Regions from separate parts of the Candidatus Pantoea symbiotica genome, predicted to be linked through region 2. Evidence: predicted binding sites of a transcription regulator. Region 2 holds the regulator's gene; each other region holds the start of a gene.
What was found. The regulator Fur, encoded in region 2, represses iron uptake genes when iron is present. The targets are predictions, from matches to a motif close to ATAATAATGAGAACNACTATCAA.
Positions count from the first base shown of each region.

Region 1: a site for Fur is predicted at 2,224-2,246, ahead of ACXIZX_RS22980 (TonB-dependent siderophore receptor). Genes of this name have one in related genera too.
Region 3: a site for Fur is predicted at 5,575-5,597, ahead of fhuA (ferrichrome porin FhuA). Genes of this name have one in related genera too.

Region 1 is NZ_JBSZHR010000003.1:467,402-478,288, forward strand. Features, by position in the region: gene ACXIZX_RS22970 (amino acid ABC transporter permease) at 1-876, opposite strand, end outside; gene ACXIZX_RS22975 (ABC transporter substrate-binding protein) at 873-1,769, opposite strand; gene ACXIZX_RS22980 (TonB-dependent siderophore receptor) at 2,303-4,474, shown strand; gene ACXIZX_RS22985 (alpha/beta fold hydrolase) at 4,620-5,534, opposite strand; gene ACXIZX_RS22990 (DMT family transporter) at 5,704-6,621, shown strand; gene ACXIZX_RS22995 (MurR/RpiR family transcriptional regulator) at 6,624-7,511, opposite strand; gene ACXIZX_RS23000 (TonB-dependent siderophore receptor) at 7,709-9,838, shown strand; gene ACXIZX_RS23005 (ABC transporter substrate-binding protein) at 9,825-10,887, shown strand, end outside.
Region 2 is NZ_JBSZHR010000002.1:962,466-973,352, forward strand. Features, by position in the region: gene nagA (N-acetylglucosamine-6-phosphate deacetylase) at 1-979, opposite strand, end outside; gene nagB (glucosamine-6-phosphate deaminase) at 1,040-1,840, opposite strand; gene nagE (N-acetylglucosamine-specific PTS transporter subunit IIBC) at 2,178-4,211, shown strand; gene glnS (glutamine--tRNA ligase) at 4,364-6,031, shown strand; gene ACXIZX_RS05040 (hypothetical protein) at 6,267-6,662, shown strand; gene fur (ferric iron uptake transcriptional regulator) at 6,721-7,170, opposite strand; gene fldA (flavodoxin FldA) at 7,525-8,055, opposite strand; gene ybfE (LexA regulated protein) at 8,193-8,468, opposite strand; gene ybfF (esterase) at 8,636-9,400, opposite strand; gene seqA (replication initiation negative regulator SeqA) at 9,649-10,188, shown strand; gene pgm (phosphoglucomutase (alpha-D-glucose-1,6-bisphosphate-dependent)) at 10,213-10,887, shown strand, end outside.
Region 3 is NZ_JBSZHR010000002.1:554,052-564,938, forward strand. Features, by position in the region: gene mrcB (bifunctional glycosyl transferase/transpeptidase) at 1-2,028, shown strand, start outside; gene ispD (2-C-methyl-D-erythritol 4-phosphate cytidylyltransferase) at 2,083-3,468, opposite strand; gene ACXIZX_RS03140 (glycosyltransferase family 25 protein) at 3,472-5,298, opposite strand; gene ACXIZX_RS03145 (hypothetical protein) at 5,325-5,489, shown strand; gene fhuA (ferrichrome porin FhuA) at 5,633-7,837, shown strand; gene fhuC (Fe3+-hydroxamate ABC transporter ATP-binding protein FhuC) at 7,893-8,687, shown strand; gene fhuD (Fe(3+)-hydroxamate ABC transporter substrate-binding protein FhuD) at 8,697-9,575, shown strand; gene fhuB (Fe(3+)-hydroxamate ABC transporter permease FhuB) at 9,575-10,887, shown strand, end outside.

The sequences.
Region 1 (10,887 bases), on a different contig from region 2:
CAGCGATATCAGCAAACTGCGTTTTTCCCGGCGCGTGACGCCACGACCAAAATAGCGTTCCACATAGAACTGACCGACTGACAACACCGAGGTCATCAGCAGATACCACAAGGTTGCCACCAGCAGCAGCGGAATCACTTCATAGGTGCGCTGGTAAATAATCTGCGCCGAGAACAGCACGTCCTGCAGCGAGATCACGGACACCACCGCCGTGGTTTTCAGCTGACCAATGATTTCGTTACCCGCTGGCGGCATGATGGCGCGCATCGCCTGCGGCAGCACGGTGTGACGGAAAATCTGTGAAGGACGATAGCCAAGCGCACGCGCGGCTTCCAGTTGGCCGTTGCCGACGCTCTGGATACCGGCACGCACAATTTCAGCGGCATAAGCGGATTGATGCATCACCAGCGCGATCACCGCCGCACTAAATGGGCTGACTAACGCGTTAGATTGCGTGCTCCAGAGTTCGCCGAGGCCAGGAATCGACAAGGCGATAGTGGGATAAAGCGCCGCGATGTTGTACCACAGGAACAGTTGCACTAGCATCGGCACACCACGGAAGAACCAGGTATAAAACCAGCTCACGCCCACCAGCACTGGATTGGAGGAGAGGCGCATCAGCGCCAGCACCGTACCAAAAGCAAAACCCAGCACCACAGAGATCGCGGTGAGCTGCAGCGTCATTAATACGCCTTGCAGAATCGATTCGCCGGTAAAGTTCTCCGCAATCACGCTCCATTCGAAGCGTGGATTGTTAATCATCGAGTTCGCCATCGCCACCACGCACAACAGCACCACCAGCGCACTCAGCCAGCGTCCGTAGTAACGTTTGCCGACGATTTTCAAATCGCCGGTGTGGTCGTGAAAATCACTCATTGAAAGATTTCCTGGTTGCGTTTGGCTTCTTTAACAGCGCCAAAGCCGATGCCCCAGTTGTCGAGGATCTTGTTGTAGCTGCCATCTTTGATCAGCGAGTTCAGCGCGGCCTGTACGGCGGGCTCAAGCGCAGAATCTTTCGGGAACGCAACGGAGACTGGCGCATCGTGTACGGTGATTTCGCCGCTCATGGTCAGCGGTTTGATCACTTTCACCTGCCACAGCAAACCTTCATACGGGCCGAGGAACATTGGCACGCGACCGCTCACCACCGCCTGCACGCCAGCTGGACGATCCGGGAATACCGAGACTTTGATTGGTTTTTTACCCGCCGCTTCACAGGCTTTGCTGGCGTCTTCAAGGCGCGTAACTTGCGTGGTACCAGAACCGGCACCGACTTCTTTACCGCATACGTCGGCCAGTTCTTTGAATGGTGCGATGTTGGCATCTTTACGCGAGATAATGCCGAGGCGGCTGGCATCGTAGTAACCGACGAAGTCGATGATTTTGGCACGCGCTGGCGTGGCGTTGATGTTAGAAAGCGCAACATCGTAACGACCGGTTTTCAGGCCTGGAATGATGTTGTCGAAACCGCCGGTGTCGCGCCACTGAACCTGGATTCCCAGACGCTCGCCCACGGCATTCATGATATCGATTTCACGACCGGCCAGGGTTTTGTTGTCTTCTTTATAGAAGGTGGTTGGCGGCGTGTTGGGGTTGGTTCCGGCAACAATGTAGCCACGTTTGACCACATCCGCAGGCAGCAAACTTTTCAGCGCGGGATCGGCCTGCACGTGGATTGAGCTGTCAGTTGGGACGGATTCATCGGCGGCGAACGCGGTGTGTGCACTCAGCGCGAGCGCAAGAATAGTCATGCCTTTGGCGAATTTCACTGGAACCTTTCTCCTGATTTATAAAAAGTTTCCCCACAGGGAAAAGGCGTTGAGGTAGCGATGGTTTTTTCTCCTGACTCACCTCGCGCGAACGGCGTGCGGTGAGTGGAATTGTCATCCTCATTACGTCCCGGAGACATTGTGTTTGAAGATATACGGCGATCACAAATGCGAAAAAAACATATCTATTGCCGAAATATGGCAATAGCCGCAAGCACGGTTGCGAGGCGGGATTTCCGCACCAGATTTGGCATGGAAGTATTAGCAGAATTCAGAATTTGCTAGTGAATCAATAGCCTGCTTATCCAATATTCATTGATACATTTCTTCTTACTCATAACGGATTCATCTAAGCACCTGAGGAGTTCCCTTCCCCCACAACTCATACCCGCAATGGAAAATCCTTTGTAAAGGTTTGTATTGTCAGGCTTGTTGCCGTCTCGCTGAATGGACAATGAGAACCGTTATCATTATCATGCGCATTTACTTACAATTGTTAACGTAACAGGGAGAAAACTTAAGTGAATGTAACTATGCGTGGCAAAAAGCGTCCGATTGCGCTTTTTTTAGCGGGAATGCTAACGTCACCTGCTTTTGCAGCTGAAACCACAGAAAAGCTGGCTGACGATGAATCAATGATCGTCACCGCCGAGCAGGAGCTCAAACAGCAACCGGGCGTGTCCACCATTACGGCTGAAGACATCAAGAAAAATCCCCCTGTTAACGATCTCTCCGACATCATCCGCAAAATGCCCGGCGTGAATCTCACCGGTAACGGCGCCAGCGGCAGCCGCGGCAATAACCGTCAAATTGATATCCGTGGCATGGGCCCGGAAAACACCTTGATAATGATCGATGGCGTGCCGGTTTCTTCGCGTAACTCAGTGCGTTACAGCTGGCGCGGCGAGCGTGATTCACGCGGCGATACCAACTGGGTGCCAGCGGAAATGGTTGAGCGCATTGAAGTGATTCGTGGCCCGGCCGCCGCACGTTACGGTTCTGGCGCGGCGGGCGGCGTGGTGAACATCATCACCAAGCGTCCGACCAACGACTGGCACGGCTCGCTGTCGCTCTACACCAGCCAGCCGGAAAACGACAAAGAAGGCGATACGCGACGCGCTAACTTCAATCTCAGAGGCCCGCTGGCCGGTGATGCCTTGACCATGCGTCTGTACGGCAACATCAACCGCACCGATGCCGATGCGTTCGATATCAACACCGCCGAAAACGGTTCATACGCAGCGGGCCGTGAAGGCGTGCGCAATAAAGACATCAATACCGTGCTGTCGTGGAAAATCACGCCGCTACAAATTGTCGATTTCTCCTACGGTTACAGCCGTCAGGGCAACATTTACGCCGGTGATACGCAAAACAGTAACAGCAACGCCAGCACCGACGGTTTAGTAGAATCGCTGTACGGCGATGAAACCAACCGCATGTATCGTCAGAGCTACGGCATCGCGCACAACGGTATCTGGGATTGGGGAACCTCGAAGCTCAACTTTAACTACGAGAAAACCAATAATACGCGCCTGCAGGAAGGCACTGCTGGTCGTACCGAAGGGATGATCAACAGCGATACGTATGCCACCAGCCGTTTGGAAAGCTATCGCGCGGGCGGAGAGATCAACTTCCCGCTGCAGCTACTAGTTGATCAAACCGTGACGCTGGGTGCGGAGTGGAACCGCGACGAGCTGAACGATCCGGCATCAATGCTGGCGTCCAACGCGAGCGGCGTCAATCTGCCAGGCAGCTCTGGCGATCCGTCGCAGCGCAGCAGCAAAAACAGCGCCACCATCAGTTCTCTGTTCTTCGAAGACAACATTGCTGCCACCGACACCACCGAAGTGATTCCAGGCCTGCGCTTTGATTATCACGATCAGTTTGGCGCGAACTGGAGTCCAAGCCTGAACGTTTCACAAGGATTAGGCGACTACTTCACTTTGAAAGCCGGTATTGCACGGGTGTTTAAAGCACCTAACCTCTATCAGTCAACGCCGGGTTATCTGCTCTCGACGCGTGGCAACGGCTGTCCGATTGGCCTCAGCCAATGTTATCTGCTGGGTAATGACGATCTCGATGCAGAAACCAGCGTCAACAAAGAGATTGGTCTGGAGTTCAGCAACGAAGGCTATGTCGCGGGCATCACCTGGTTCCGCAATGACTACAAGAACAAGATTGTGTCGGGCACCGAGCCGGTTTATTCCAGCACGCGCCCGGTTTATAACGTGCTGCGCTGGGAAAACGGCGGCAAAGCGATTGTCGAAGGACTTGAAGGTAATCTGACCATTCCTTTGATTGCCGATACGCTGGAATGGCGCTCCAACGCTACCTACATGTTCCGCTCCGAGAGTAAGGAAACTGGCAATCCGCTGTCCGTGATCCCGGAATTTACCATCAACTCGCAGCTAGAGTGGCAGGCGACGCAGGATCTCAGCGCCAACATCAACTGGACGCAGTATGGCCGCCAGAAACCGCGTCAGAATGCAGAGACCAATATCGATACCTCGAACATGACAACGCAGGAAATCAGTCCGTATTCGGTATTTGGTTTGAACGTCAATTACGACATCACTAAAAACCTGCGCGCCAATGCCGGTATCAACAACCTGTTTGATAAACGCATCTACCGCGAGAATTCGGGTGCATCGACCTATAACGAACCAGGCCGCGCGTATTACGCTGGCGTGACGATGTCGTTTTGATTGAGCTGGGTTTTGGTCACCATAAATGGCGACCCTACAAAGGACTGGCGCGTTTTTCGTAGGGTGCGCATTCATGCGCACCTGCATAAATATGCAAACTAATGCTTAACTGAGCGGCATTACGCCATAAATGGCGACCCTACGTTTAATTAAAAAACTCACGCAGCGCATCTGCCAGCGCCTGCGGTTGCTCATCCGGGATGAAGTGACCGCAGTGCGCTATTTTAATTCCTGTCACATCCGCCGCGAATTCACGTAATGGCAACGCCATATCCGGAATCGAACCCTGATCGGCGCTGATCGCCAGTAACGGCAAGGCTAATTTGCCGCGTTCACGAAGCAACGTTCGGTTCTGTGCCGCCGAAACTGTCACTTCACGATAAGCAGCCATTCCCGCGCGAATCGCGCCCTTCTGCTGTAACAAGCGGGTATATTCCGCCATATCTTCATCGCCGAACACCATCGGGCTGGCCGCTTTGCGTTTCAGAAACCATTCGAGATAGATCGCTTCGCGCCCTTCTATCAATGCCTCTGGCAAATCAGGTAATAGATGAAACGCGAAGTGCCAGGTTTTCCACGCTTTATCCGGCGTGGCGGGCAGCGATTCTGGCAACGTCACGCCGGGAATACCGGCATCGAGGAGCGCCAGCTTTTTCACCCGATGGCTAAACAGCGTGGCATACGGCCAGGCAACCCACGCGCCGACATCATGCGCGGCGAGATAATAGCTAGCATGGCCTAATTGCTGCATCAAGCCCTGCACTTTCTGCGCCAGCGATGTGGTGTCGTAGCCGCTGAGCGGTTTGTCTGAATCGCCCTGGCCGGGTAAATCTGGCGCGATAATGAAATAGCGATCGCTCAGCAGCGCCATCACCTGCCGCCAGGCAAACCAGCTTTGCGGAAATCCCGCCAGTAAAAGTAATGTTTCCCCGTTTGCGTTGCCGCCGCTGACGTAATGCAAACGCACGCCGTCAACGGTGGCGTAATGATGGGAAAATCCGTCTAACTCGTTGAATGGCTGCGTCCAGCCCGGTGCGTGCTTGATAACAGATGCTGACATTTTCGCTCTCCGCATATTTAGGAAATGATCAATTCCTAAATACTACATGATGATTGCGGCAGCAGGGAATATTTCTGTAAAGCGGGAAGCGGTCGCCATTAATAGCGGCCCCGCGCAGCGGGTTGTTTGCTATTCTGTGCGCGACTCTTTCTTAACAATTGTGAAACCTATGCGAACATCGGATTTGTTGCGGCTGCTGTTTTTAGCGGCGATTTGGGGTGCCAGTTTTCTGTTTATGCGCATTGCGGTACCGGCGCTGGGCGCGGTGAATACCGCATTTTTACGCGTATTCTGCGGCATGTTGGGTTTACTGATTATCATGGCGGTGATGCGCATTCCGCGCCGCTTCGACGGTAAATTGGGCTGGGCGATGTTGCTGGGCGTCATCAACTCGGCGATTCCATTCCTGATGTACTGCCTCGCGGCGCGCGTATTGCCGGCGGGTTATTCAGCGATTCTCAACGCCACTACGCCATTAATGGGCGTGATTATTGGCGCGGCCTTCTTCGATGAAAAGCTGACGATTAATAAAGTTCTCGGCATGATCGCCGGATTTGGCGGCATTATTGTCATCAGTACAACCGGTGAAGCGCATCTTAGCAGCACTTTAATTGGCGGGATTTTAGCCTGTTTGATCGCCACTGCCTGTTATGGTTTTGCCGGTTTCCTGACCAAGCGCTGGATCGGTGCACGCGGCGGTCTCGATGCCACCAAAGTCGCCTTTGGTAGCCAACTCGGCGCGTCGGTATTTCTGCTGCCGATCTTTGCCTTTAGCGCGCCGCAAACGCCAGCGGCGAGTTGGCAAATTCCAGAAGTCTGGGCCAGCATTCTGGCGATTGGGTTTATCTGCACCGCACTGGCTTACATCATCTACTTCCGCCTGCTGGCCGATATTGGTCCGCTGCGCACGCTGACCGTGACCTTTATGATTCCACCGTTTGGGATTTTATGGGGCTGGTTAGTGCTGGGCGAGCAGATCAATCAGGGCTTTATCGGCGGTTCGCTGCTGATTGTCTGCGCGGTATGGCTGGTAACCAGCAACGGCTTTACCAAACGCGCCGCCATAAACAGCAGCGCCAGCAAATAGCGCTACTTTTTGCCGGATGGCTTCAGCGATCGATTGAGATCCTGAATACGCTTCATGGTTTTCACCGTACGCGATGAGGTCGCAGAAGCCACCGACAAAATCAGCATCTCCAGACACACCAGCACCGTTCCGTGCAGCGGCATACGACCATTCTCGCCGCCGCGCGGCACGTTGATAATCACATCCGCTTGTTTAGCGAAAGCCGAATCCAGTGCATTAGTCAGCAAAATCACCGGCATGCCGAGACGTTTCGCCTCTTTCAGTGCGGTGATGCCTTCACGATGCGCCGACTTCTGCGCCATCATAATCAGTACATCGCCACGCTGCAGCCCAATCAACTGTTCCGCCAGCGCAATGCCGGAGCGATTGAGCGTAACCGCCGGAATCCCAATACGCGTAAACAAACGCGCGCTGTAATCCGCCAAAATCCCCGAAGCATTGATGCCAAACAGCGCCACCTGACGTGCGTCAATCAAATGCGTCACCGCTTTGGCGACCGCTTCCCGATTGTGCGGTTCGGACAACGCATCGCAGGCGCGTTTGTGGCCGCTCAGCACAAAATCGATGCCCGAATTAATATCGCACGACAGTTCGCTAACGGTGGCGCTCATCTTCTCTTCGGAGTTCATCGCCGGGCCAAACCAGGCGGTCAGCGTGGTTTTCAAATCGCGCAAACCGGCAAAACCTAATGCCTGCACCGCGCGAACTACGGTGGCATCCGAAGTGTTGGTGGCGTCGGCAATTTCCATCGCCGTGGCATCCAAAACCACTTCGCGATGGTCATGGATGTAGCGGGCCACCGCTTGCAGGCTGGATGATAATGTCGGGCCGCGCGATCGATAGCGTTCACCCAAAACATCCACACGACTTTTAATGCTATTACGACTCATCTGCTGGTTGCTCTCTAAAGAGTGAGATTATTACTGAAGGTTTGTAGTGAATTACGTAATTACTACCAAGCATAAAATATGTAAGTAAATGAATTTATATTAATAATAGTGTAACAGCTTCGAGATTATTTCCATTTACTACTACATTACATCATGGTTGAATGATTCTCAATTGCATTGCACCAGGTTAATGATGAATGAATAACAACAAGTCCTTCACTTTTAAATCTCAACCCCATCCAGCCATCCTTGCTGCGATTTACGGCGTTAGCCTCTGGAGTTCCGCCAGCAGTTTTGCCGCTGATGATAGCCACACGCTCACCGTTTCAGCGCAGGAAGATAACGCACAAGGTGACAACGTCACCAATAGTTCGGTTGGCAGTAAAACGTCTACGCCGCGTATTAACCAAGCGCAGTCAGTCAGCGTGGTGACGCAGCAGCAACTTGAAGACTTTCAGGCGTCGAGTCTTACCGATGCGATGCGCTTTGTCAGCGGCGTAACGGAAGGCAACACGCTGGGCGGCACCGAAGATGGCTTTGTACGTCGCGGTTTTGGCAGCAATTCGGATGGTTCGATCTATCGCGATGGCGTGCGCAGCAGCCAGGGTTTGAACTTTGATGCCACCACCGAGCGCGTTGAAGTGCTGAAAGGCTCGGCATCTTTGCTCTACGGCATCCAGAATCCGGGTGGCGTAATCAATGTGATAAGCAAGAAGCCGCAGTATGAATGGCACACCAAAGTCAGCGGCCGAACCTCAAGTGAAGGCGGCGGCGCGGGCACCGTGGACGTTACTGGACCGCTCGGCAACGGCTTCGCCTTCCGCCTGATCGCGGAAAAACAGAATCAGGATTACTGGCGCAATTTTGGCAGTGAAAAGCACACGCTAATCGCGCCCTCTCTGCAGTGGTTTGGTGAGCAAGCCAGCTTCCTGATTAGCTATTCAGATTATCAATACGACATTCCTTACGATCGCGGCACCGCATTTATCAACGGCAAACCGATTGATATCGGCTACAAAGATCGCCTGGATGACAAAGCCAACCATGCGTGGGGCCACAACAAAACCCTCAACGCCCATTATGACTGGCAGTTTAATGATGACTGGAGCACGCGGGTCACGCTCGGCTGGAACCAGCGCCAATACGATAACAATGAAGTGCGCGTTACGGCGGTCAATCCCACCACCGGCGTGGTAACGCGTCGCGCCGATGCCAATCGCGGCTTCAACCATAAAACCAAATACGTTTCCTGGGACTTGATTGGCTCACAACAAGTATTGGGCATGACGCATGATCTGGTATTGGGCACCGATTACGAGATGATCCAAACCTATCGCGCGCATCAGTATCAAGGCAAAGCCAACACCGGTTTTAACTTCAACAATCCGCAGTACGATATTCTGTCGCCGATCACCAACAGCAGCACCGAAAACACAGCCAACGCTAATAACCTCAACCGCACGCACAGCCGTTCAATCTATGCCAAAGACAGCATCAGTTTGACGGATAACTGGATCGCGGTACTCGGCGGGCGCTATCAACATTACGAACAACGCGCTTCGAAAGGCTTCGATCCGGTAGTGCAAACGCTGGACAGCGAAGGCAACAAATTCCTGCCGCAGGCCGGTTTGATCTACAAAGTGACGCCGGACGTTTCGCTCTACACCAGCGTCAGTAAATCGTTTACGCCATCGACCGATGTTGATGATGACGGCAACGTCGGAAAACCGGAACAGGGCACCACATGGGAAGTGGGCAGCAAATGGCAGATTTCACCGAAGCTGTTTGCCAGCGTGGCGCTGTATCGCATTGACGAGCGCGATATGTCGCTGAGCATTAACGGCACCACGCGCGCCATCAATAAAGCCCGATCCAGCGGCGCGGAATTTGAGTTAAATGGCGAAGTGCTGCCGGGCTGGGATCTCAGCGCCAACTACAGCTATGACAAAGCTGAGATTGTTGATGATGGCGTTAACGCTGCTAACAACGGTAACCGTTTGCAAAACGCGCCACGCCACGCTGGCGCGCTCTATCTGAGCCATAATCTGGCGATCTCCGGCGTTCCGGGCGATTTCCGCGTGGGCGGCGGCGCGCGCTATGTAGGAACGCGTGCTGGCGATCCGGAAAACAGTTTTAACATGCCCGATTATGTGGTGGCGGACAGCTTTATCGCCTGGAACAATCAGTTATTTGGCGAGAAAACCCAGCTGAAACTCAATCTGAACAACCTGTTTAATAAGCACTATTACACCTCCAGCGGCGGCAATCTGCGCGTGCGTGAAGGAGAAACCCGCAACCTGATGCTCGAGGCCAGTGTTGAATTCTGATTCGATATTTACCACCGGCGCACGACGTGCGCCTTCCCTGCTTGCCACGATTTTGGCCGGTTTCCTGATGCTGGTAAGCAGCAACACATGGGCGAAAACCATCACCGATATTGACGGCAATCGCGTTGAGATCCCCGATCATCCGCAGCGTATCGTGCTGGGCGAAAGCCGCATGCTGTATACGCTGGCGTTGCTCGAACCGGGCGATCCGTTTCAGCATATTGTGGCGTGGCCGCAGGATCTGAAGAAGTACGACAGCCAAACCTGGAACAGCTTTGCGCGTCAGTTTCCGCAGATGCTGAAAATCCCGTCGCTCGGTTCCGGTGGGCCGAACGCCATTAATCCCGAGCAGATTCTGGCACTGAAACCGGACGTGGTGATATTGCCGAGCCTGGCGCGCTACGATGATGCCGACCTGCGTTTAGTTACCATGCTGAAGGCGGCACATATCCCGGTGGTGAAGATCGATTTGCGTGTGCATCTGCTGAAAAACACCCGCCGCAGCGTGGAAATTTTTGGTGAAGTGCTGAATCAGCAAGCCCGCGCGCAGGCGTTTAATCAATTTTACGATCAGCATATGCAGGTGATTCGTGAACGCTTAGCCACGTATCAGGGCGCAAATCCTTCGGTGCTGCTGCAACTGCATCTCGGACGCCGTAACGAGTGCTGCGTGACGGCAATCAACGGCAGCCTCGGCGAATTACTCAACGCGGCGGGCGGCGACAATATCGCTAATAAAACGCAGCACGGCGTGTTTGGTCGCTTGAGTGAAGAGAGCGTGATCGCCGCGCAGCCGCAGTACTATTTTGCCACTGGTTTTGGCGATAATGCCTCGCAGGGCTTGCTGAAATTAGGGCCAGAAGTGGCGCCAGAAACCGTGCTCAGCAGTTTTAAACAGCTGACGGCGCAGCAAAAGGGTTTACGTGAATTATCTGCATTGAAAAATGGTCACTCGGCGGTGATCTGGATGAACTTTTACCTCAGCCCGTGGCACATTGCGGCGACGGAATTTATGGCTAAGACACTCTATCCACAGCTGTTTGCCGACA
Region 2 (10,887 bases):
CGATACCGCAATGTTCAACGCTGTTCTGCACCGCTTCAATCATGGTCAAGGCAGAACCGCTCAGCGTACCGTTCTCGTCAACGCACAGGCCATCGCGATAGTATATTGTTTTGCCTGCAAAAATGAATTGATCAATCGACGCGCCCGCCGGTGCTGTGGCATCCGTCACTAACACCAGTTTGTCGCCTTTAATGCGTTTTGCATTGCGCACATTAGCGTAATGGACATGTAAACCATCCGCAATGATGCCGCAGTATACATCAGGCGAATCAAACAGCGCACCGATCAGACCTGGCTCACGTCCGGCGAAGGTTGGCATAGCATTATAAAGATGCGTCGCAAAACTGACGCCCGCGCTGAAGCCGATTTTTGCTTCTTCATAGGTCGCGTTGGAGTGACCGGCTGAAACGATGATGCCGGCATCACGTAACTTACGAATCACTTCGCTGCCCGCATTTTCAGGTGCCAGCGTGACTTTAGTGATGACGTCAGCATTGGCGCAGAGGAAATCCACCAGCTTGGCATCCGGCAGGCGAATCAGCTCAGGATTGTGTGTGCCTTTCTTGGCTTTATTCAGCCACGGACCCTCCAGATGCAGGCCGATTGCCTGATTCTGATGCTTCGCCAGATAGGCACGCATGGTTTCGACGGCGCGTTTCATCAGCGCATCGGTGCTGGTAATGAGCGTTGGCAAATAGCTGGTGCAGCCTGATTTCTCGTTGGCACGCTGCATGATCTCCAGCGTCTCAACGCTTAACGCATTGATGTCATCATTGAACTGCACGCCGCCGCAGCCGTTGAGCTGCAAATCAATAAAACCAGGAGCGATAAACGCACCAGCCACATCCTGCTGTGCAATTGCCGCGTCCAGGGCATCACGCGGACACACGCGCTCAATCAGGCCATCTGCAATCACAACTGCATGATTGTCCAGAATTTCATGACCGGTAAAAATCCGGCCGTTCACTAATGCGTACATCGTTTCTCTCTCCCGGCTAAGCCTGCTGCCTGAAAGCAGCAGGTTTTTTACAACGTGTTTTCACACACCTTTCATATTTTCCGCTTCCATTTCGCGGAAATATTTCACGGTTTTCACTTTCAGTTCCATGGTGGCGGGTTCGTCACAGACCACGACAGATTTGGCATGCAGCTGCAGACAGCTGATGGTCCACATGTGGTTAACGTTACCTTCAACCGCAGCCTGCAGCGCTTGCGCTTTCAGATGGCCGGTAACCAGAATCATCACTTCTTCTGCATCCAGCAGCGTACCGACACCAACCGTCAGGGCGTATTTCGGCACCTGATCCACATCACCGTTAAAGAAACGTGAGTTTGCAATGCGCGTATCGTGCGTCAGGGTTTTGATGCGGGTACGTGAGGAGAGGGAGGAAGCCGGTTCGTTAAAGGCAATGTGACCATCGTTGCCCACGCCGCCCATAAACAGGTTAATTTTGCCGTAAGCGCGGATCTTCTCTTCGTATTGGCGACATTCTGCGTCAATATCTTCGGCATTGCCATTCAGAAGATTGATATTTTGCTGTTGAATATCAACATGATCGAAAAAGTTACGGTACATGAAGCTGTGGTAACTTTCCGGATGCTCTTTTGGCAGGCCAACGTACTCATCCATGTTGAAGGTGACAACGTGCTTGAAACTAACCTGGCCCGCTTTGTGCATGTCGATCAGGTGCTTGTAAGCTTCCAGTGGCGTTCCACCGGTTGGCAGACCCAGCACGAAGGGACGTTCTGCGCTAGGCTTAAACGCATTAATGCGGTTAACAATGTGGCGTGCAGCCCATTTACCCACTTGGGTCGGTGTGGCCAAAGGGATCAGTCTCATGTCTTCACCTCAATTAAGATTGGAAATGTGGAGTTGCCGTTTCTCTGAAAGTTTTCTGCCTTTAAGCGTAATGCGTTTAAGCGTAGCCATCCGGGAAAAGTGCGACTCGATATTTTTCATCATAAAATAAGTTTGTGGTGCTGGCTAGCATTTCGCATTATCAAACCACCATTTTGGTGATTAAAGTCACAGTTGCAGTGGTTTTAATTTGCGAGGCGAATTAATTTGTCTTTACACTGCGCCACGTGGTGAAAAGTGTCATCAAGGTACCGGGCGACGGGATAATAAAATCAACCTGCGCCACGGCAAAACGCCAGTCTCATAGGGGGAGAATAAGGTGAGTGTATTAGGATATCTGCAAAAGGTCGGCCGCGCGCTTATGGTGCCGGTAGCGACTCTGCCGGCAGCGGCAATCTTGATGGGCGTTGGATATTGGATCGATCCAGATAGCTGGGGCGCAGGCAATGCGCTGGCGGCACTGTTGATCAAATCCGGTTCGGCGATCATCGACAACATGTCCGTGCTGTTTGCCATTGGTGTGGCGTACGGTATGTCAAAAGATAAAGACGGTGCAGCAGCGTTAACCGGCTTCGTCGGTTTCCTGGTGGTGACCACACTCTGTTCACCGGCTGCGGTCGCGATGATTCAGAAAATACCGGTGGAGCAGGTACCTGCCGCCTTCGGTAAAATCAATAACCAGTTTGTTGGTATCCTGGTGGGTATTCTCTCTGCTGAGGTTTATAACCGCTTCAGCCATGTTGAGTTGCCAAAAGCGCTGTCGTTCTTCAGCGGCCGTCGTCTGGTGCCGATCCTTGTCTCCTTCCTGATGATTGTCGTCGCCTTCGTACTGATGTATGTCTGGCCGATCATTTTCGGTGGACTGGTGAGCTTTGGTGAACACATCCAGAAAATGGGCTCAATCGGTGCGGGCGTCTACGCCTTCTTTAACCGCCTGCTGATTCCTGTTGGTCTGCATCACGCGTTGAACTCGGTATTCTGGTTCGACGTTGCCGGTATCAACGATATTCCTAAATTCCTCGGCGGCGCGCAGTCTATCGCTGAAGGTACAGGTATCCCGGGCATCACCGGTCGTTATCAGGCGGGCTTCTTCCCAATCATGATGTTCGGTCTTCCAGGCGCAGCGCTGGCAATTTACCACTGCGCACGCCCGGAAAACCGCGCCAAAGTCGGCGGTATCATGCTGGCAGCGGCCTTTGCCGCCTTCTTTACAGGTATCACCGAACCGCTGGAGTTCTCCTTCATGTTCGTGGCGCCGGTGCTGTATGTGATTCACGCGGCACTGACCGGTCTTTCTGTGTTCATCGCCGCGAGTATGCAGTGGATTGCCGGTTTCGGCTTCAGTGCGGGTCTGGTGGATATGGTGCTGTCAACGCGTAACCCGCTGGCAGTGCACTGGTGGATGCTGATCCCACAAGGCCTGGTGTTCTTCGTTATCTACTACGCGGTGTTCCGCTTCACCATCCAGAAATTCAACCTGATGACGCCGGGCCGCGAACTCTCTGCGGGCGATGAAACCGATGGTTATGACGTAAATGTCGATAACAGCGGCAGCGGTGAAAGCCAAACAGAATCTCTGGCACGTCGTTACATTGCGGCGGTGGGTGGCTCAGAAAACCTGACCCACATCGATGCTTGTATCACTCGTCTGCGTCTGAACGTTAAAGACTCTGCGCAGGTTAATGAGGGTGTGGCTAAGCGTCTCGGTGCTTCCGGTGTGATTCGTCTGAACAAACAAAGCGTGCAGGTTATCGTCGGTACTCAGGCAGAAAGCATTGCGATGGCAATGAAAACTGTCCTGAGCAAAGGTCCGGTTGCGGCATCCGCTGCCGCGTCAACGGCTGCGCCTGCTGCTGAAGTAAAACCTCAGGCCGTGCTGAACAGTGAAAAAGCCGTCATTGCCACGCTGCTGGCGCCGGTCACCGGTGACATTGTTGCGCTGGAAAATGTGCCTGACGAAGCGTTCGCCAGCAAGGCAGTCGGTGATGGTCTGGCGATCAAACCAACCGATAAAACCGTGGTTGCGCCAACCGCCGGAACCGTGGTGAAGATCTTCAATACCAACCATGCGTTCTGCCTTGAAGCGGAAAACGGTGTCGAGATCGTAGTGCACATGGGTCTGGATACGGTGGCGCTGGAAGGTAAAGGCTTCACGCGTTTGGTTGAAGAGGGCGCAACGGTCACTGCAGGCCAGCCAATCCTGGAAATGGATTTGGACTTCCTCAATGCCAACGCCCGCTCGATGATCAGTCCGGTTGTGGTCAGCAACAGCGATGATTTCGCTGGTCTGAATTTACTGGCAACCGGTTCAGTGGTTGCAGGCCAAACCCCGCTGTACGAGGTTAAAGGCTAAGTCCTTGTGATTGAGCCAGAAGGCAGGAAGCGATTCCTGCCTTTTTTGTTTTAAAACGACCAACAAACGGTTGTTTCCCTCCTGCGCTTTGTGGATCATACTCCGTTACTTCGTGGTACAAATCACCCGTTATAGTTTTTGAGGATTTTGAGATGAGTGAGGCTGAAGCCCGCCCAACGAACTTTATTCGTCAGATCATCGACGAAGATTTGGCGAGCGGTAAGCACAGCAGTGTGCATACCCGTTTCCCGCCTGAGCCCAATGGTTATCTGCATATTGGCCATGCGAAATCTATCTGCCTGAACTTTGGTATCGCGCAAGACTACCAAGGTCAGTGCAATCTGCGTTTCGACGACACTAACCCAGTAAAAGAAGATCTGGAGTTTGTCGAATCCATTAAGCGTGATGTGCAATGGCTGGGCTTTGAGTGGAGCGGCAACATTCGTTACTCCTCAGACTACTTCGACCAACTGTTCAACTATGCGGTTGAGCTGATTAACAAAGGCCTGGCCTATGTTGATGAACTGTCAGCAGATGAGATCCGTGAATATCGCGGTTCCCTGACGGCGCCGGGCAAAAACAGTCCGTATCGCGATCGCAGCGTGGAAGAGAACTTAGCGCTGTTCCAGAAGATGCGCAATGGCGGTTTCGAAGAGGGCAAAGCCTGTCTGCGAGCCAAAATCGACATGGCGTCCAGTTTCATCGTGATGCGCGATCCAGTGCTGTATCGCATTAAGTTTGCCGATCACCATCAGACTGGCAGCAAGTGGTGCATCTATCCGATGTATGACTTCACCCATTGCATTTCGGATGCGATTGAAGGCATTACGCACTCTCTCTGTACGCTGGAGTTCCAGGACAACCGTCGTCTGTACGATTGGGTGCTGGATAACATCACTATTCCGGTGCATCCGCGTCAGTACGAATTCTCACGCCTGAATCTGGAATACGCGGTGATGTCGAAGCGTAAACTGACTCAGCTGGTGAGCGAGAAGGTTGTCGAAGGCTGGGACGATCCGCGCATGCTGACCGTCTCTGGTCTGCGTCGTCGTGGTTACAGCGCCGCTTCAATCCGTGAGTTCTGCCGCCGTATTGGTGTGACCAAACAGGACAATATCGTGGAGATGGCTTCACTGGAATCGTGCATTCGTGACGATCTCAATGAAAACGCACCGCGTGCGATGGCCGTAATGGATCCGCTGAAAGTGGTGATCGAGAACCTGCCTGCAGGTCACGAAGAGATCATCAGCATGCCGAATCATCCGAACAAACCGGAGATGGGCACGCGTGAAGTACCATTCAGCCGTGAAGTGTGGATCGATCGCGCGGACTTCCGTGAAGAAGCCAACAAGCAGTACAAACGTCTGGTGCTGGGTAAAGAAGTGCGTCTGCGTAATGCTTACGTGATCCGTGCCGAACGTGTGGCGAAGGATGATGAAGGCAATATCACCTGCATCTACTGTACCTGCGACGTTGATACGCTGAGCAAAGATCCAGCCGATGGCCGTAAAGTGAAAGGCGTCATCCATTGGGTTTCTGCAATTCACGCGCTGCCAGCGGAATTCCGCCTGTACGATCGTTTGTTCAGTGTGCCAAATCCGGGCGCGGCTGAGGATTTCCTCACCACCATCAACCCGAGTTCACTGGAAATCAAACAGGGCTTCGTTGAGCCAGGTTTGCGTGCAGCGGATCCAATGGCGCCATACCAGTTTGAGCGCGAAGGCTATTTCTGTGCTGATAGCGTCTATTCACAGCCATCCAAACTGGTGTTTAACCGCACCGTTGGTTTGCGTGATACCTGGGCAAAAATCGGCGATTAATACATTTTGTCGCTAGCACGATAAGATCATGAAAGGGCGAGCAATCGCCCTTTTTTATTGTCTCGATTTAACCAGATACGACCTTTTATGCTGCCCGCTGCAATTAGCCTTTAATTCCTTATTTGCGACTATTCTGACTTTAGCAAAATTAAACCATTTGCCAGTGTGAAAAACTTTTTTTCAGGTAGGCTATGCGCTCTCAGCCGTTGCTCTGCGGGTAATCAAAGGATAAAAAATGACAAGTCTCGCCCTGGAAGCCAAACATAGCGTGGTGGTTTTACATCAGCTTATCGAACGTATTTTCAATCAGGCAGAAGGCAGTGATGACAGCATTGATCTGTTCTTGTCGTACTTTCATCCCGACTTCAAAATGGTTACGCCTCAGGGTAAACAGCTTGATCTTAATGAGATGGAAACACTGTTTCGCCAGTTGCAGGGGCAGCGTGAAGGGATGCGAATTGCCACCAGTGAGCACGCCATCATTTCGCAGCAAAGCGACGAAGTCACAATTCAGTATCGTGAATTGCAGATGATGAATGGCACCAATCAAAGCCGCATTTCTCTGGCGGTACTGGATTGCAGTACCGCCATTCCGCGCTGGCGCTACTTGCAGGAAACGCTCGTTGCCTGATTTCAGATATAAAAAAACCGGCTTAAGCCGGTTTTTTTATACTGCATAGCACACTCAATTACTTATCGTGGAGCGTATCGTCTTCGCGGCAGTCTCCCAGAGCACAGTGACCATACAGGTACAGGCTGTGGTTGCTAAGCTTGATGCCGTGGCGAGTGGCAATTTCACGCTGACGCGTTTCGATTGATTCATCGCTGAATTCGATAACTTTGCCACAATCCAGGCAGATCAAGTGATCGTGGTGATGTTGCTGAGTCAGTTCGAAGACAGATTTGCCGCCTTCAAAGTTATGACGGGTTACGATGCCCGCGTCGTCAAACTGGTTAAGAACGCGATACACCGTTGCCAGACCAATCTCTTCGCCCATATCGATCAGGCGCTTATACAAATCTTCCGCACTGACGTGATGGGACTCGGGGCCGGGTCCCTGAAGCACTTCCAGAATTTTCAGTCTGGGTAGCGTGACTTTCAGGCCAGCCTTCTTCAATGCGGAGTTGTTGTCAGTCATGCGGATATTGTCCTGTTACTTTGCTAGTCACTTGCGGCGCAGGGGCCTTGAATGTTTAGGTCAACGCGCATTCTCATTTGCGTCTCATTATAGAACTCAAGCAGTGAAATGAAAACCAAGGCAACGTCCTTAATCACCAAAGGTTGTAAGGATAACGTCACTAACGTCTTCAGGACGCTTGGGTTTTGGATTCCATTTCACTCAGCCTCATTCTACTGCCAGAGGAATAAGCGGATGACCATTGCGGGTATTCTACAGATTTGCGGGGAAAAGTTAAAAAACCGTAGCTATTATTTTTATAGGAAATTCCGTTGCCCGATGTGAGGCAGCGCGCACATCGGACAGAGCAGGGAATTAAGCTTCAATAATCTCTTTCAGCTGCAGCTCGTCGAAGATCTGCTTCACCCACTTCTCAACACGTTCGTTGGTCAATTCTGGCTGACGATCTTCATCAATCGCCAGACCCAGGAAGTTTTTGTCATCGGCCAGGCCTTTAGAGGCTTCAAAGTGATAGCCTTCGGTTGGCCAGTGCCCAACAATCACCGCACCGTTTGGCTCGATGATGTCTCGGATGGTGCCCATCGCATCACAGAAGTACTCGGCGTAATCTTCCTGATCGCCACAACCAAACAGCGCTACCAGCTTGCCATTGAAATCAATCTCTTCCAGCGTCGGGAAAAAATCATCCCAGTCACACTGCGCTTCGCCGTAATACCAGGTTGGAATGCCCAGCAGCAGGATGTCGAATGCATCGAGATCCTCTTTGGTGCTCTTAGCAATGTCATGCACTTCGGCGACATCTTTACCCAGTTGTTTCTGGATCATCTTTGCAATGTTTTCAGTGTTGCCGGTATCGCTGCCGAAGAAAATGCCTACGATTGCCATGGGTTAGGTAACCTCTTGAATCCTGATTGTGAAAGTAAGTCAGTTGACTGCACAGTTATGCGAATAATAGCAGACCGGTAAAAAGTGCGGAACTTGTAAAGCCGTGACTTTGTGTTCCAGCGTGCGGTCTTCGCGCGTTACGACAGTTTGAGCTGTGCCAGCAGCATTTGTTCAATCAATTCGCTGCGACTAATGTTTTGCTGATCGGCCAGCGTGCTGAGCGCGTCAACCGCCTCGCTCGACATCTTCAGCTCAACACGACGCAGCCCACGCACTTTATCGCGCTTGAGCTGGTTGCGTTTGTTGATGCGTAACTGTTCATCACGCGTCAGCGGGCTGGTTTTCGGGCGACCAGGACGCCGCTCGTCTGCGAAGAGATCAAGCGTAGTGCGGTCTGTCTGTTCTTTTGCCATGGTTTGTAAAACTGAGTGGGCGCGAACGGCGGAAAGGCGCTGCGCGATTAAAACATTATCGGCCCGACCACGGCGAAAAAATATCCGTGGCAAATTTTTAGCGCGACATCATACTCCAGCGCCTTCCCTGACGCCAACCCTAAAGCGCAAGCGGCAAGCTTTTGCTTTTACAGGTTAAAAAACCGCCGAACGGCGCGTAACACCGCATCGGGTTTCTCGGCGTGCACCCAATGTCCAGCTCCGCTGATCACATGTGCATGCGCCTGCGGGAACTGACGCAGCAGCGCATCGCGATGCTGATTATCCAGATAAGGCGAATCGCCGCCGCGGATAAACAGTGCCGGATGCGGCCATGCAGGAATCGCTTCCCAGCCGGAGATGGTGCTGTAGTTATCCCACAACACCGGCACATTAAAGCGCCATTCGCCCTCGGCTAAAGACTTGAGGATGAACTGGATCACGCCTTCTTCATCAATATGCTGGCGCATTACCTCAGCGGCCTCACTGCGGCGCGTGACGCCTGCGGCGGTAACGGCGCGAATAGCGGCAAAAATTTCGTCGTGGCGGCGCGTTTGGTAATCAACGGGTGCGATATCGATCATCACCATTTTTTCGATGCGTTCCGGCGCGATGGCACTGAGCGCCATGGCGATTTTTCCGCCCATCGAATGGCCAATCACACCAGCGCGATCGATCTGATGCGCATCCAGCGTTTCGACAATGTCCTGCGCCATCACGTGATAATTCATCTCATCGCTACGTGCCGACAAGCCGTGGTTGCGCACATCAACCTGCAGCGTCGGACGTACGTCACGCACCCCACGCGCCAGCACGCCAAGGTTATCAAGGCTGCCAAAAAGACCATGGATTAACAGAATCGGCGTGGCATCGGGGGCAGATTGTTCAGTTTGCAGACGGGCGTTCAAAATCATGGCTAAAGTTCTTACGGTTGTGACCTTGGCTTAGGTTATCATGGATTCACCTGTCCAGCAGTCAGGCCGGTGGGCATTAGGGCATATTCCGACTTTTGCCCGGAAACGATGCCAACGCTATCGGCTGCCACGGATTTAACTTTATAATCCTTATGTTAGAACCCGCTCACGTTTTGCACGACTGGATTTTGCTAAGGCCGTTGCACTAATGCGTGGTTCTGTCATTTGCCAGAATCGTACGGAAAAAGATGAAAACGATTGAAGTTGACGAAGAACTCTACCGTTATATTGCCAGCCACACGCAGCACATTGGTGAAAGCGCCTCTGATATTTTGCGCCGCATGTTGAAGTTCACCGCCGGACAGAGCGCACCTGCTGCGCCCGCCGCTGGTGCATCAGTGAAAGAAGCGCAACCTGCCAGCCGCGAAGCGCGTCCTCAGGATCGCGTCCGCGCGGTACGTGAGCTGCTGCTCTCCGATGAATATGCCGAGCAGAATAAGGCGGTTAACCGCTTCATGTTGGTACTGTCAACGCTCTATCGTCTTGATCCGGCAGCGTTTGCTGAAGCGACTGCCTCGCTGCAGGGCCGTACCCGCGTCTATTTTGCGGGCGACGAGCACACGCTGCTGCAAAATGGCACCCATACCAAGCCGAAGCACGTTCCCGGCACACCGTACTGGGTGATCACGAATACCAATACAGGTCGCAAATGCAGCATGGTGGAACACATCATGCTGGCTATGCAGTTCCCACAGGAACTGACAGAGAAAGTTCGCGGCACCATTTAACTGAAGCGTCAGGGAGAAGCGCCAATGGCCAATCACCCCCGTGCCGGGCAACCTGCCCAGCAGAGCGATTTGATTAACGTTGCACAATTAACCTCGCAGTATTACGTCCTGAAGCCCGATGTGGCGAATCCGGATCATGCGGTGAAATTTGGCACTTCAGGCCACCGCGGCAGCGCGGGACGCCAAAGCTTCAACGAACAGCACATTTTGGCGATCGCGCAGGCGATTGCTGAAGAGCGCAAAAAGAATGGCATCACCGGTCCATGCTACGTCGGTAAAGACACGCATGCGCTGTCTGAGCCGGCGATTCTGTCCGTGCTGGAAGTGCTGGCCGCTAACGGCGTGGACGTGATTGTGCAGCAGGACAACGGCTATACGCCAACGCCTGCTATCTCTAACGCGATTCTTGAGCACAATAAACGCGGCGGCGCGCAGGCGGACGGCATCGTTATCACGCCTTCGCACAATCCACCGGAAGATGGCGGTATCAAATACAATCCGCCAAACGGTGGCCCGGCTGATACCAACGTCACCAAAGTGGTGGAAGATCGCGCTAACCAGCTGATCAAAGGCGAGCTGAAAGACGTGAAACGTCTGCCGCTGGATCAGGCATGGGCGAGCGGTCACATTGTTGAGCAGGATCTGATCCAGCCGTACGTTGCAGGTCTGGCGCAGGTGATTGACTTCGCCGCCATCCAG
Region 3 (10,887 bases), 410 kb from region 2:
CGCCTGACGTTTAGCAACGATGAGCTGAGCGAGATTAAAAACCTCGATACCGGCCGCGACTTTGGCTTCTTCCGCCTCGATCCGCGCCTGATCACCATGTTGCAGTCGCCGAACGGTGAACAGCGTCTGTTCGTGCCACGCGCCGGTTTCCCGGATCTGCTGGTCAGCACCTTGATCGCCACTGAAGACCGCCATTTCTACGAGCACGACGGCATTAGCCCGTACTCGATTGGTCGTGCGTTCCTCGCCAACATCACCGCCGGTAAAGCGGTGCAGGGCGGCAGTACGCTGACGCAGCAGCTGGTGAAAAACCTGTTCCTCACCAACGAGCGTTCGCTGTGGCGTAAAGCGCGTGAAGCCTATATGGCGGTGATCATGGATGCGCGTTACAGCAAAGACCGCATCCTCGAGCTGTATCTCAACGAGGTGTATCTCGGCCAGACCGGTAACGATCAGATTCGCGGCTTCCCGCTGGCGAGCTTGTACTACTTCGGTCGTCCGGTGGATGAGCTGAGCCTTGATCAGCAGGCGATGCTGGTCGGCATGGTGAAAGGGGCGTCGCTGTACAATCCGTGGCGTAACCCGAAACTGGCGCTGGAGCGACGTAATCTGGTGCTGCGTTTGTTGCAGCAGCAGAACGTCATCGACCAGGAACTGTATGACATGCTGTCGGCGCGTCCGCTGGGCGTGCAGCCAAAAGGCGGCGTGATCACGCCACAGCCGGCGTTTATGCAGATGGTGCGTAACGAGCTGCAGGCTAAGCTCGGCGACAAAATGAAAGATCTCTCCGGCGTGAAGATTTTCACCACGCTGGATGCGATCTCGCAGGATGCCGCCGAGAAAGCGGTGGTTGAAGGCATTCCGACGCTGAAAAAACAGCGTGGCCTGAAAGATCTGGAAACCGCGATGGTGGTGGTTGACCGCTTCAGCGGTGAAGTGCGCGCCATGGTTGGCGGTGCCGATCCGCAGTTTGCCGGTTACAACCGCGCATTGCAGGCGCGTCGTTCGATTGGCTCGCTGGCAAAACCGGCGACCTATCTCACCGCGCTGAGCCAGCCGAACAGCTATCGCCTCAACAGCTGGATCGCCGATGAGCCGATTGCGCTGAAACAGCCGAACGGCACCATCTGGAAACCGATGAATGACGATCGTCGTTTCAGCGGCAAAGTGATGCTGGTGGATGCGCTGACCAACTCAATGAACGTGCCAACCGTCAACCTCGGTATGACGCTGGGACTGGATGCGGTGGTCGATACCTGGAACAAACTCGGCGTGCCGAAAGATCAGCTGCATCCGGTGCCATCTATGCTGCTGGGTGCACTGAACCTGACGCCGATTGAAGTGGCGCAGGCGTTCCAGTCGATTGCCAGCGGCGGTAACCGCGCTGAGCTGTCGGCGGTGCGTTCGGTGATTGCGGAAGATGGCACGGTGCTGTATCAGAGCTATCCGCAGGCGCAGCGCGTTGAACCAGCGCAGGCCGCGTATCTCACGCTCTACACCATGCAGCAGGTCGCCGATCACGGTACCGCTCGTGCGCTGGGTGCGCGTTATCCTAAAGCGCATCTGGCGGGCAAAACCGGTACCACCAATGACCTGATCGATAGCTGGTTCGCCGGTGTCGATGGCAAAGAAGTGGCGATTACCTGGGTTGGTCGTGATAACAACCAAACCTCGAAACTGTACGGTGCCAGCGGTGCGATGCAGCTTTATCGTCGCTATCTCGACAACCAGGCGCCGATGCCGTTGGTGTTGACGCCGCCGGAAGATATCACGCAGATGAACATCGATTCCGCCGGTAACTTCGTTTGCGGTAGCGGTAGCAGCACATGGCGTTCGCTGCCGGTGTGGTCGCTGGATCCGAATGCGCTGTGTCAGCAGCAGCAACAGCAGGTTCAGCAACAACAGCAGCAGTTGCAGCAGCAACAAGAGCAGCAACAACAGCAACAACAACAGCAGCAGCCACAGAATGAGCAGAAAGATTCTGACGGCGTCGCGGGTTGGATAAAGGATATGTTCGGCAGCAAGTAAGTTGCCGAAAAAATACAAGGGCGCTGCGGCGCCCTTTTTCATTGGGATAGGTGGTTAGCCGGGCTGGTTCTTACCGCTATTTTTGCGAATATCAATAACCATACCAGTACTCTGCGTTACGAGAACTTCCAGGCTTTTTACTGCAACGTCTCGTGCATGTAGCAGTGAGTCTGCCGGTTCCTCGCCAAAATTAACGGTTCTCATCGGCGTTGCGGTTCGCTCAGGATTAATGCAGTTCACTTTGACTTTATCCTCAATCCACTCTTCTGCCAGCGCCTGAGTCAAATTGACTACCGCAGCTTTTGCAGAGGAGTAAAGGGCATAAAAGGCCCGTCCGCGCGTATAGGAACTGGATGTAAAATTCAATAACATGCCGGAATTACAGGTTAAGCGCTCTTTTGCCGCAATCGCCACGTTTACTGCCCCGAGATAATTAATGTTAATCAGCGCCATAACTTCTTGCTTAGTTAGCGTGGAAAGCGGTTTCTTAATTAATATACCCGCAGTGTTGACGATATAATCAATATTGCCATGCTCGGCAATGATGTTATTTAAATAGTTTTTAATGCTGTCGAGCTGAGTGATATCGATATCATTATGTGAACGGCTGGCAATATGCACTTTTGCCCCGCACAGCGTGGCAACTTTCATCATCTCCAAACCAATTCCACTACCGCCACCAAAAATAACCAAATGCTTATCGCGCAGGAAATCGAGATTTGCGGCATTCAGCGAGTGTGAACTTCTTTCCTGCAGCAATTTCTCTGCGATATAGAGATCAAGTGGATGGGTGATTTTGATATTGTCCTCATCGCCCTCGACGGTAATTACACGCGTTTCAGGCAACATATTACGCAGCACGCCGCAGTCGCAGGTAAACGTAAACTTACCCATGGCCGCCGCTTTCTCATAAGCCTGACGAATTTTATCCAGACGGAATGCCTGAGGTGTCTGGCCACGGCGCATGCTGGCACGATGAGGAATATTGGCAATGCAGCCATCATCGTGCACTTCTACTAAGGTATCTGCTGAGGGGATCACCACATCTACGGCGTCAAAGGATTCCAGTGCATCTACGCATTTACGAATTATTGTGTCGCTAATTAATGGCCGCACGGCATCATGCAGTAAGATTTTGCATTGACCGTCATAGTTGATAAGGGCTTTCAGCGCGGAATATGTCGAGTCAAAGCGTTCCTTGCCGCCGTGCACCACTTTACTAACTTTATGCCACTGATTTTTAGCCACCAGCTCCCACATATAATCGATGTACTCATTTTGCGAGACAATAATAATCTCATCAATGTCGACCGAAGTTTCAAAACGCTCGATGGTGTATTCAATCACCGCACGTCCCGCCAACTTAGCAAATTGTTTCGGCTTATCACTGCCAAAGCGGGTTCCTGTACCGCCAGAAAGTATTATGGCTACATTTTTCATTTTTTATTCCGCCGCTTGCGGTCTTAGTGATGAACAAATAATTTCAGCGATCTTTTCGCCCGCCGTTTTCTTTTCTATCTGCAATTCCTCTTGCAGCACCTGTTCCCGGCACATTTTCATTGCATCGCGCCCCGCGACAATATTGTTAACAAAGTTGAAAATATCCTCCTCACACCAGGCCACGTCGTAGGCGTCATAAATGAAATCTGCAGTGCGATTCAAACCGTGGCATGTTTCGTGAGTGAGATAGAGGATGGGTTTTTTTGACGGCAGATATTCCAGCAGGAAGGAACCGGCGTCCGCGATGAGTGCATCGGAACGTGCAAAAGTAAGCGTGTAATCATGCCCGTGATCCCACTCGAGATTGGCGTGTTGCTGTGCTGCGCGCAGTAACTGCTGATAAAGGCTTTGCGCCGTTGGGCTGGCTTCGCCTATCCATTGGCTTAGCAGCGGATGAGGGCGAATAATCAGATGAATATCCTGACGCTCAATCAGCTTCAGGAACGCGCTGCCGTAAAGGTTGAAAGTGGTGTACATCTTCTGGTCGCCCGGCAACACGAAATGCGGTGTCCACAGGAAAGTGGTTACTGTGCGTGGCTGCGGCTTGTCTGAAAGAGGGAAACGACGCTGGTAGTGGTCAAATTTGGGATGGCCGGTAACGTGCACATGGCGATTTCCTGCCTGACATTGCAGTGCAAACTCAGCTTTATGTTTTTCTGAACGGGCGAATATCCACGTCGCCAGATTCTGACAGAGCAAATTATATTGATACACCATACTTTCAGCGCCAATTCCGGTGTCGAGCGCGTAAGGGATGTAGGCGATTTTCACGCCGCGTTCATGCAGGTAGTCGCTGCGAAAGGCTTCGGGTCGCGCTTCGTCGTAAGGGTTTTGCAGGAACACCACATCCGGCTGACGCTCCTCCAATTGATAATCTTCAAAACCTGTGTAATCGAGCCCTCTTTCGCGCAGAATCTCACGCTGAATATCGCCCTTAACATCGCTGGCTTTCCAGTTCAGGTAAGGCACAACTACGATGCGGCAATCGAAGGCGGGATTAGCCTGCATCGCCTCAATCACCGATTCAAAGTTTGTCCAACCCGGCGGCCACTGAAAGTAAAAATCGACCTTAATTGGACCGCTAATGGAGGGCATGAATTTGGCGGGCGAAACGATTTGACTCAACGGCTTTCTGAAGAGGGCGCGGTAATCTACCGTTCTATTTTCGATATCGCTTTTGTCGAGCCGTTGTGCACCGGCGTTGGGGAATATGCCCAGCCACAGATCCTGCTGCATCAGGCTATTCCAGTGCACATCAAGGGCATATTGTGCCTGCGCGCCACCTTGCAATTGTGCCTGCAGCGCTGCGCGAAAGTTATCAATCAGCGTGGCGTAATAGCGGTGATTGACAATATACGCGCAGGCGCACCACGCTAAATTAGCGCGCACGATATAGTCCACGCTTTTCAGCGGCGTCACGCGACGATAATTGGCCGCCAGAAAAGCCACTTGCCAGTTGATTTGCGGCAGGGCGGCAAAGTAGCGGTTGAGATTGTCATAATTCGCCTGGTTTTCATCAAAGCTGAAGTCATCTTCCAGAATCAGCACCCGCTCCCAGCCGTTATCGCGTGCCATCTCCAGCGCGGCAATATGCGATTGCGTGCAGCCGATGTAGCCCTTTTCATGCTTGATCGCATCCAGACGAACGATTTTTTCAGCGGTTAGACCCAACTTTTTAAGTTGTTTAGTGATGCGGGTTAATCGGTCTTTGCGTTTCTTCAAATTGATGAAAATAACGCGATCAACAATGTTCCAGTTTATAACTGCCATGACGGTTTCTGTAGGAAGGAGAATGCATGACAAAAGCAATTAGCGGGCCAGATTTTAAAATAATGATTTTATTCATTATTTTTGATTGTGAGCTCTATCGGGATGAAATGAATTTCCGCTTTGCGGCAGTGCAATTTCCCGATTGCTGGCCTCCATTTCCTTCATCGCTAATTTATTATTCGCGATCATGAATAGGCGCGATCTGGCTGCAAACACCGCGCTAATGGGCATTAGTCGTTGCGAATATGACGCTATTTCGCCTAAAATCCGTGCGTCATAATAATCATTCTCGTTTGTATTCGCCTGCATCGACTTTTTTCGAGAGACCTCACTTATGAATACGCGAAACACCAATCCTTGTTTTTTCCGCCCGCGTTCGCTGGCTTGGCTTATTTCACTGACTCTGGGTACGTTCAGCGTGCAGGCGTTGGCAGAAGATACCGTGGTTGTCAGCGCCGATGGCGGCAGCGGCGTGGCGCAAGAGAATGCATGGGGCCCGTCGCCAACCATCGCCGCCAAACGCAGCGCCACCGGCACCAAAACCGATACTCCGATTGAAAAGAACCCGCAGTCGATCTCTGTAGTCACGCAAGAAGAGATGGCGATGAAAAACGTCACCAGCGTGAAAGGGGCTTTCAACTATACGCCTGGCGTATTGACCGGCAACCGCGGTAGCTCCAATGTCATTGATGCGCTTTCTATTCGCGGCTTCAGCGAAACCAACACCAATCAATATCTTGATGGCCTGAAGCTGCAGGGTGATAACTACTCTGAGTTTGCTATCGATCCCTATTTCCTCGAGCGCGCTGAGCTGTTGCGCGGTCCGGTTTCGGTGCTGTACGGCAAGAGCAATCCGGGCGGCGTCGTTTCGCTGGTGAGTAAGCGTCCGACGCAAGAGACGCTACGTGAAGTGCAGTTCCAGATGGGCACCAATAATCAGTTCTCCACCGGTTTCGACTTCGGCGGCTCGCTGGATGATGACGGCGTTTACAGCTATCGCCTGACCGGCCTCGCGCGCAGCGCCGATGCGCAGCAGGAGATGAACAAAGAGAAGCGCTACACCATTGCGCCATCGTTCAGCTGGCGTCCGGATGAGAACACGCGTTTTGATCTGCTGACCTACTTCCAGAACGAACCGGAAACCGGTTATTACGGCTGGTTGCCGCGTCAGGGCACCGTTGTGGGCATTACGCGTCCTGACGGCAGCAGTTACAAGCTGCCGACCAACTTTGATGAAGGCGAAGACAGCAACAAGATTTCGCGCAACACCAAGATGGTGGGCTACAACTTCGAGCACAGCTTCAACGATACCTGGACGGTGCGACAGAATCTGCGCTATGCGGATTTGAGAACGGATTATCGCAGTATTTACGGTAATGGCTTTAACTCAGAAACGCAGCAAATCACGCGCGGTTCAGCGGTTTCTGATGAAAAGCTCAATCAGTTTGCCGTTGATAACCAGGCGCAGGCTAAATTTGCGACGGGGCAGGTTGATCACACGCTGTTGTTGGGTGTCGATTTCCAGCGCACCCGCAACGATATTGATGCGCAATTTGGTACCGCATCACCGCTGAATGCTGTTAATCCGCAATATGGCGATGACAGCGTAACGCCGTTCGCGACACCTTATCAGCACCTCAATAAGCAGCGGCAAACCGGTTTATACGCACAGGATCAGATGGAGTGGAATCGCTGGGTGTTGACCCTCGGCGGTCGCTACGATTATGCGATGAACTCGGTATACGATCGCGTGGCCGATAGCGTTGATCGCCAGAACGATCAGGCTTTCACCTGGCGTGGCGGTCTGAACTATGTGTTTGATAACGGTATCGCGCCTTACTTCAGCTATAGCGAGGCCTTTATCCCGAATGCGGGTGCGACTTTTGGCGGTGAAGCCTTTGATCCTTCGCGCGCCAAGCAGTATGAAGCCGGTGTGAAATACGTTCCTAAAGATCGTCCGGTGGTACTGACGGCTGCGGTATATCAGCTGACCAAAACCAAAAACCTGACGGCCGATCCGGATACGGTTAACCATCCATTTGCCAGCATTCAGAGCGGTGAAATCCGTTCACGTGGCGTTGAACTGGAAGCTAAAGCGGCGCTGAATGCCAACATCAACATGACCGCGTCTTATACCTACACTGATGCGGAATATACCGAAGACACCAATCTGAAAGGTAAAACGCCGAATCAGGTGCCGAAGCATATGGCATCGCTGTGGGGCGATTATACCTTCCATGAAACTGCGCTTTCAGGCGTGACGCTTGGTGCAGGTGTACGTTATGTCGGCGAAAGCAAAGGTATTTACAGCGCCAATGACCCGGCGAACGAGAACCAAAACTTCGACGTCGCCGGTTACACCACGGTTGATGCCGCGCTGAAATACGATCTCGCACGCTTTGGCATGCCGGGATCAAGCATCGGCGTTAACGTCAATAACCTGTTCGATCGTGAATACGTCGCTAGCTGCTACCGCGATTACGCCTGTTACTGGGGCGCTGAGCGCCAGATCGTCGGTACTGCGACCTTCCGTTTCTAATCGTGTTACGTAGGTCGCCATAAATGGCGACCCTACAGATTAACCAGGGATTATCATGCAGCATCCGCACCACGCAGAAACCACCTTCAGGCTGGATAACGTCAGTTTTCGTGTGCCGGGCCGCACGCTACTTCATCCGCTGTCGCTAACATTTGCACCGGGTAAAGTCACCGCGTTGATTGGTCATAACGGTTCCGGCAAATCCACGCTGTTGAAAATGCTTGGTCGTCACCATGCGGCGAGTGAAGGGCGCGTATTGCTGAATGAGGACGCGGTCGATAACTGGGGCAGCAAAGATTTTGCGCGCCAGGTAGCGTATCTGCCGCAGCAGCTGCCAGCGGCGGAAGGCATGACGGTGCGCGAGCTGGTGGCGATTGGCCGCTATCCGTGGCACGGCGCGCTGGGCCGTTATGGTCAGGAAGATCGCGATCGGGTGGATGAAGCGATTACGTTAGTGGGATTAAAACCTTTTGCTGGTCGTTTGGTCGATAGCCTTTCCGGCGGCGAGCGCCAGCGTGCCTGGCTGGCGATGCTGGTAGCGCAGAACAGTCGCTGCCTGCTGCTGGATGAACCGACGTCGGCGCTGGATATCGCCCATCAGGTTGATGTGCTGGCGCTGATTCAGCGTCTCAGCCGCGAACGTGGGCTGACGGTGATTGCGGTGCTGCACGATCTCAACATGGCGGCGCGCTATTGCGATCGTTTGGTGGCGCTGCGCGGTGGCGAAGTGATTGCCGAAGGCGGCCCTGAGGTGATCATGCAGGCCGATGTGCTGGGCAACATTTACGGTATTCCGATGGGCATTTTGCCGCATCCGCTGGGCGGCGCGCCCGTCAGTTTCGTTTATTAAGGCCTCGCCATGTTCGACATTTCTCGCCGCCGCCTGCTGACGGCGCTGGCGCTTTCCCCGTTGATGTCCGCGTTGCCGCTGCGTGCTGCCGTGCCAGATGCGCAGCGCATTCTGGCGCTGGAGTGGCTGCCAGTGGAGCTGCTGATGGCGCTCGGCGTGACGCCACTCGGCGTGGCCGACATGCACAACTACAACATTTGGGTCGGCGATCCGCAGCTGCCGTCCGGCGTTATCGATCTCGGTCTGCGCACCGAACCCAATCTGGAGCTGATGACGCAGCTCGAACCTTCGCTCATTCTGCACTCCAATGGTTACGGCCCGGCGCTGGATAAGCTGCAGCGCATCGCGCCAACCATGGGTTTTGACCTTAATAGCGGCGACGGCAAACCGCTCAGCACCGCGCGTCACTCGCTGCAGGCGCTCGGCGCGCGTCTTGGCCGTGAAGCGCAGGCCGTGCAGCATCTGCAGTATGTGGATGAGCAGCTGGCGGCGGCGCGTGAACGCCTCAAACCGTGGGCCGACCGTCCGGTGCTGCTGATGTCGCTGATGGACAGCCGCCATGCGATTACCTTCGGCAAAAACAGCCTGTTCCTCGAGGTGATGGAGATCCTCGGCTTGAGCAACGCGTGGCAGGGCGAAACCAACTTCTGGGGCAGCGCGGTGGTTGGGCTGGAGCGGCTGGCGGAAGTGGGCGATGTGCAGGTGATCTGCTTCGATCACGATAACGATCGCGATATGCAGCAAGTGATGGCTACCGCGCTGTGGCAGGCGCTGCCGTTTGTGCGCGCGCAGCGTTTCCAGCGCGTGCCGGCGGTCTGGTATTACGGCGCAACCTATTCGGCGCTGAAATTTGTCCGCGTGCTGGAACACGCGCTGGAGTCGCACTGATGCGCAATCGTCTCTTTCCCGTCGCGCTGCTGAGTGCGGTCTTTCTGCTGGCGCTGGCCTTAACCTTGATCAATCTGCGCCAGGCGCTACCAAGCGATCAGTGGTCACAGGCGTTTTTCGCGCCTGACATCAACAACATCCAGCAAGTGGTGTTTCATCATAGCTTGCTGTCGCGGCTGGCGCTGTCGCTGCTGGTTGGTGCGGGCCTTGGCCTCGCTGGTTTACTGTTTCAACAGGTGCTGCGCAATCCGCTGGCGGAACCCACCACGCTGGGCGTGTCGTCGGGCGCTCAACTGGGGATTACCGTCGCGACCTTATGGCATTTGCCGGGTGGCGAGCTCACGCAGCAGTTTGCGGCGATGGGCGGCGCGGTGCTGGTCGGCATTCTGGTATTCGGCGTTGCCTGGGGCAAACGTCTGTCGCCAGTAACGCTGATCCTGGCTGGGCTGGTATTGAGTTTGTACGCCGGTTCAGTGAATCAAATCTTCGCTATCTTCAATCACGATCAGCTGCAAAACATGTTCCTGTGGAGCACCGGCGCGCTCAACCAGCTGGATGGACATAACGTGGCCCAGCTGTGGCCGCGTCTGCTGCTGGCGTTTGTGGTGGCGCTGGCGCTGCTGCGCCCGCTGACGTTGATGGGACTCGACGATGGCGTAGCAAAAAACCTTGGCCTGGCGCTGTCGGCGGCACGTATTGCCGCGCTGGCGCTGGCGATTTTGCTCAGCGCGCAGCTGGTTAATGTTGCGGGCATCATCGGCTTTATCGGCCTGTTTGCGCCGCTGCTGGCGAAGATGCTCGGCGGACGTCGCCTGCTGAGCCGCATGATGCTGGCACCGTTGATTGGTGCGCTGCTGCTGTGGCTGGCCGATCAGTGCGTGCTGTGGCTCACCAGCCACTGGCGCGAAGTCTCTACCGGCACGGCGACCGCGCTGATCGGCGTGCCTATTCTGCTGTGGCTGTTGCCGCGCTTGCGTACCGGATCGGTGCCGCCGGCGCTTAATCAGGGCGATAGCGTGCCGGCTGAGCGGCAGAACGTCTTGCGCTGGTGCCTGATTGGATTGCTGATTCTGGGCGTGTTCAGCTGGGTTGGTATTACCTTTGGTCGCGATGCGCACGGCTTTGCGTGGGTGGGCGGCGATGTGCTGCAGCAGCTGCTGCCGTGGCGCGCACCGCGCGTATTGGCCGCGCTGATTGTGGGCATGATGCTCGGCGTGGCAGGTGCGCTGATCCAGCGTCTCACCGGCAATCCGATGGCGAGCCCGGAAGTGCTGGGCATTAGCTCGGGTGCGGCGTGCGGCGTGGTGGTGAT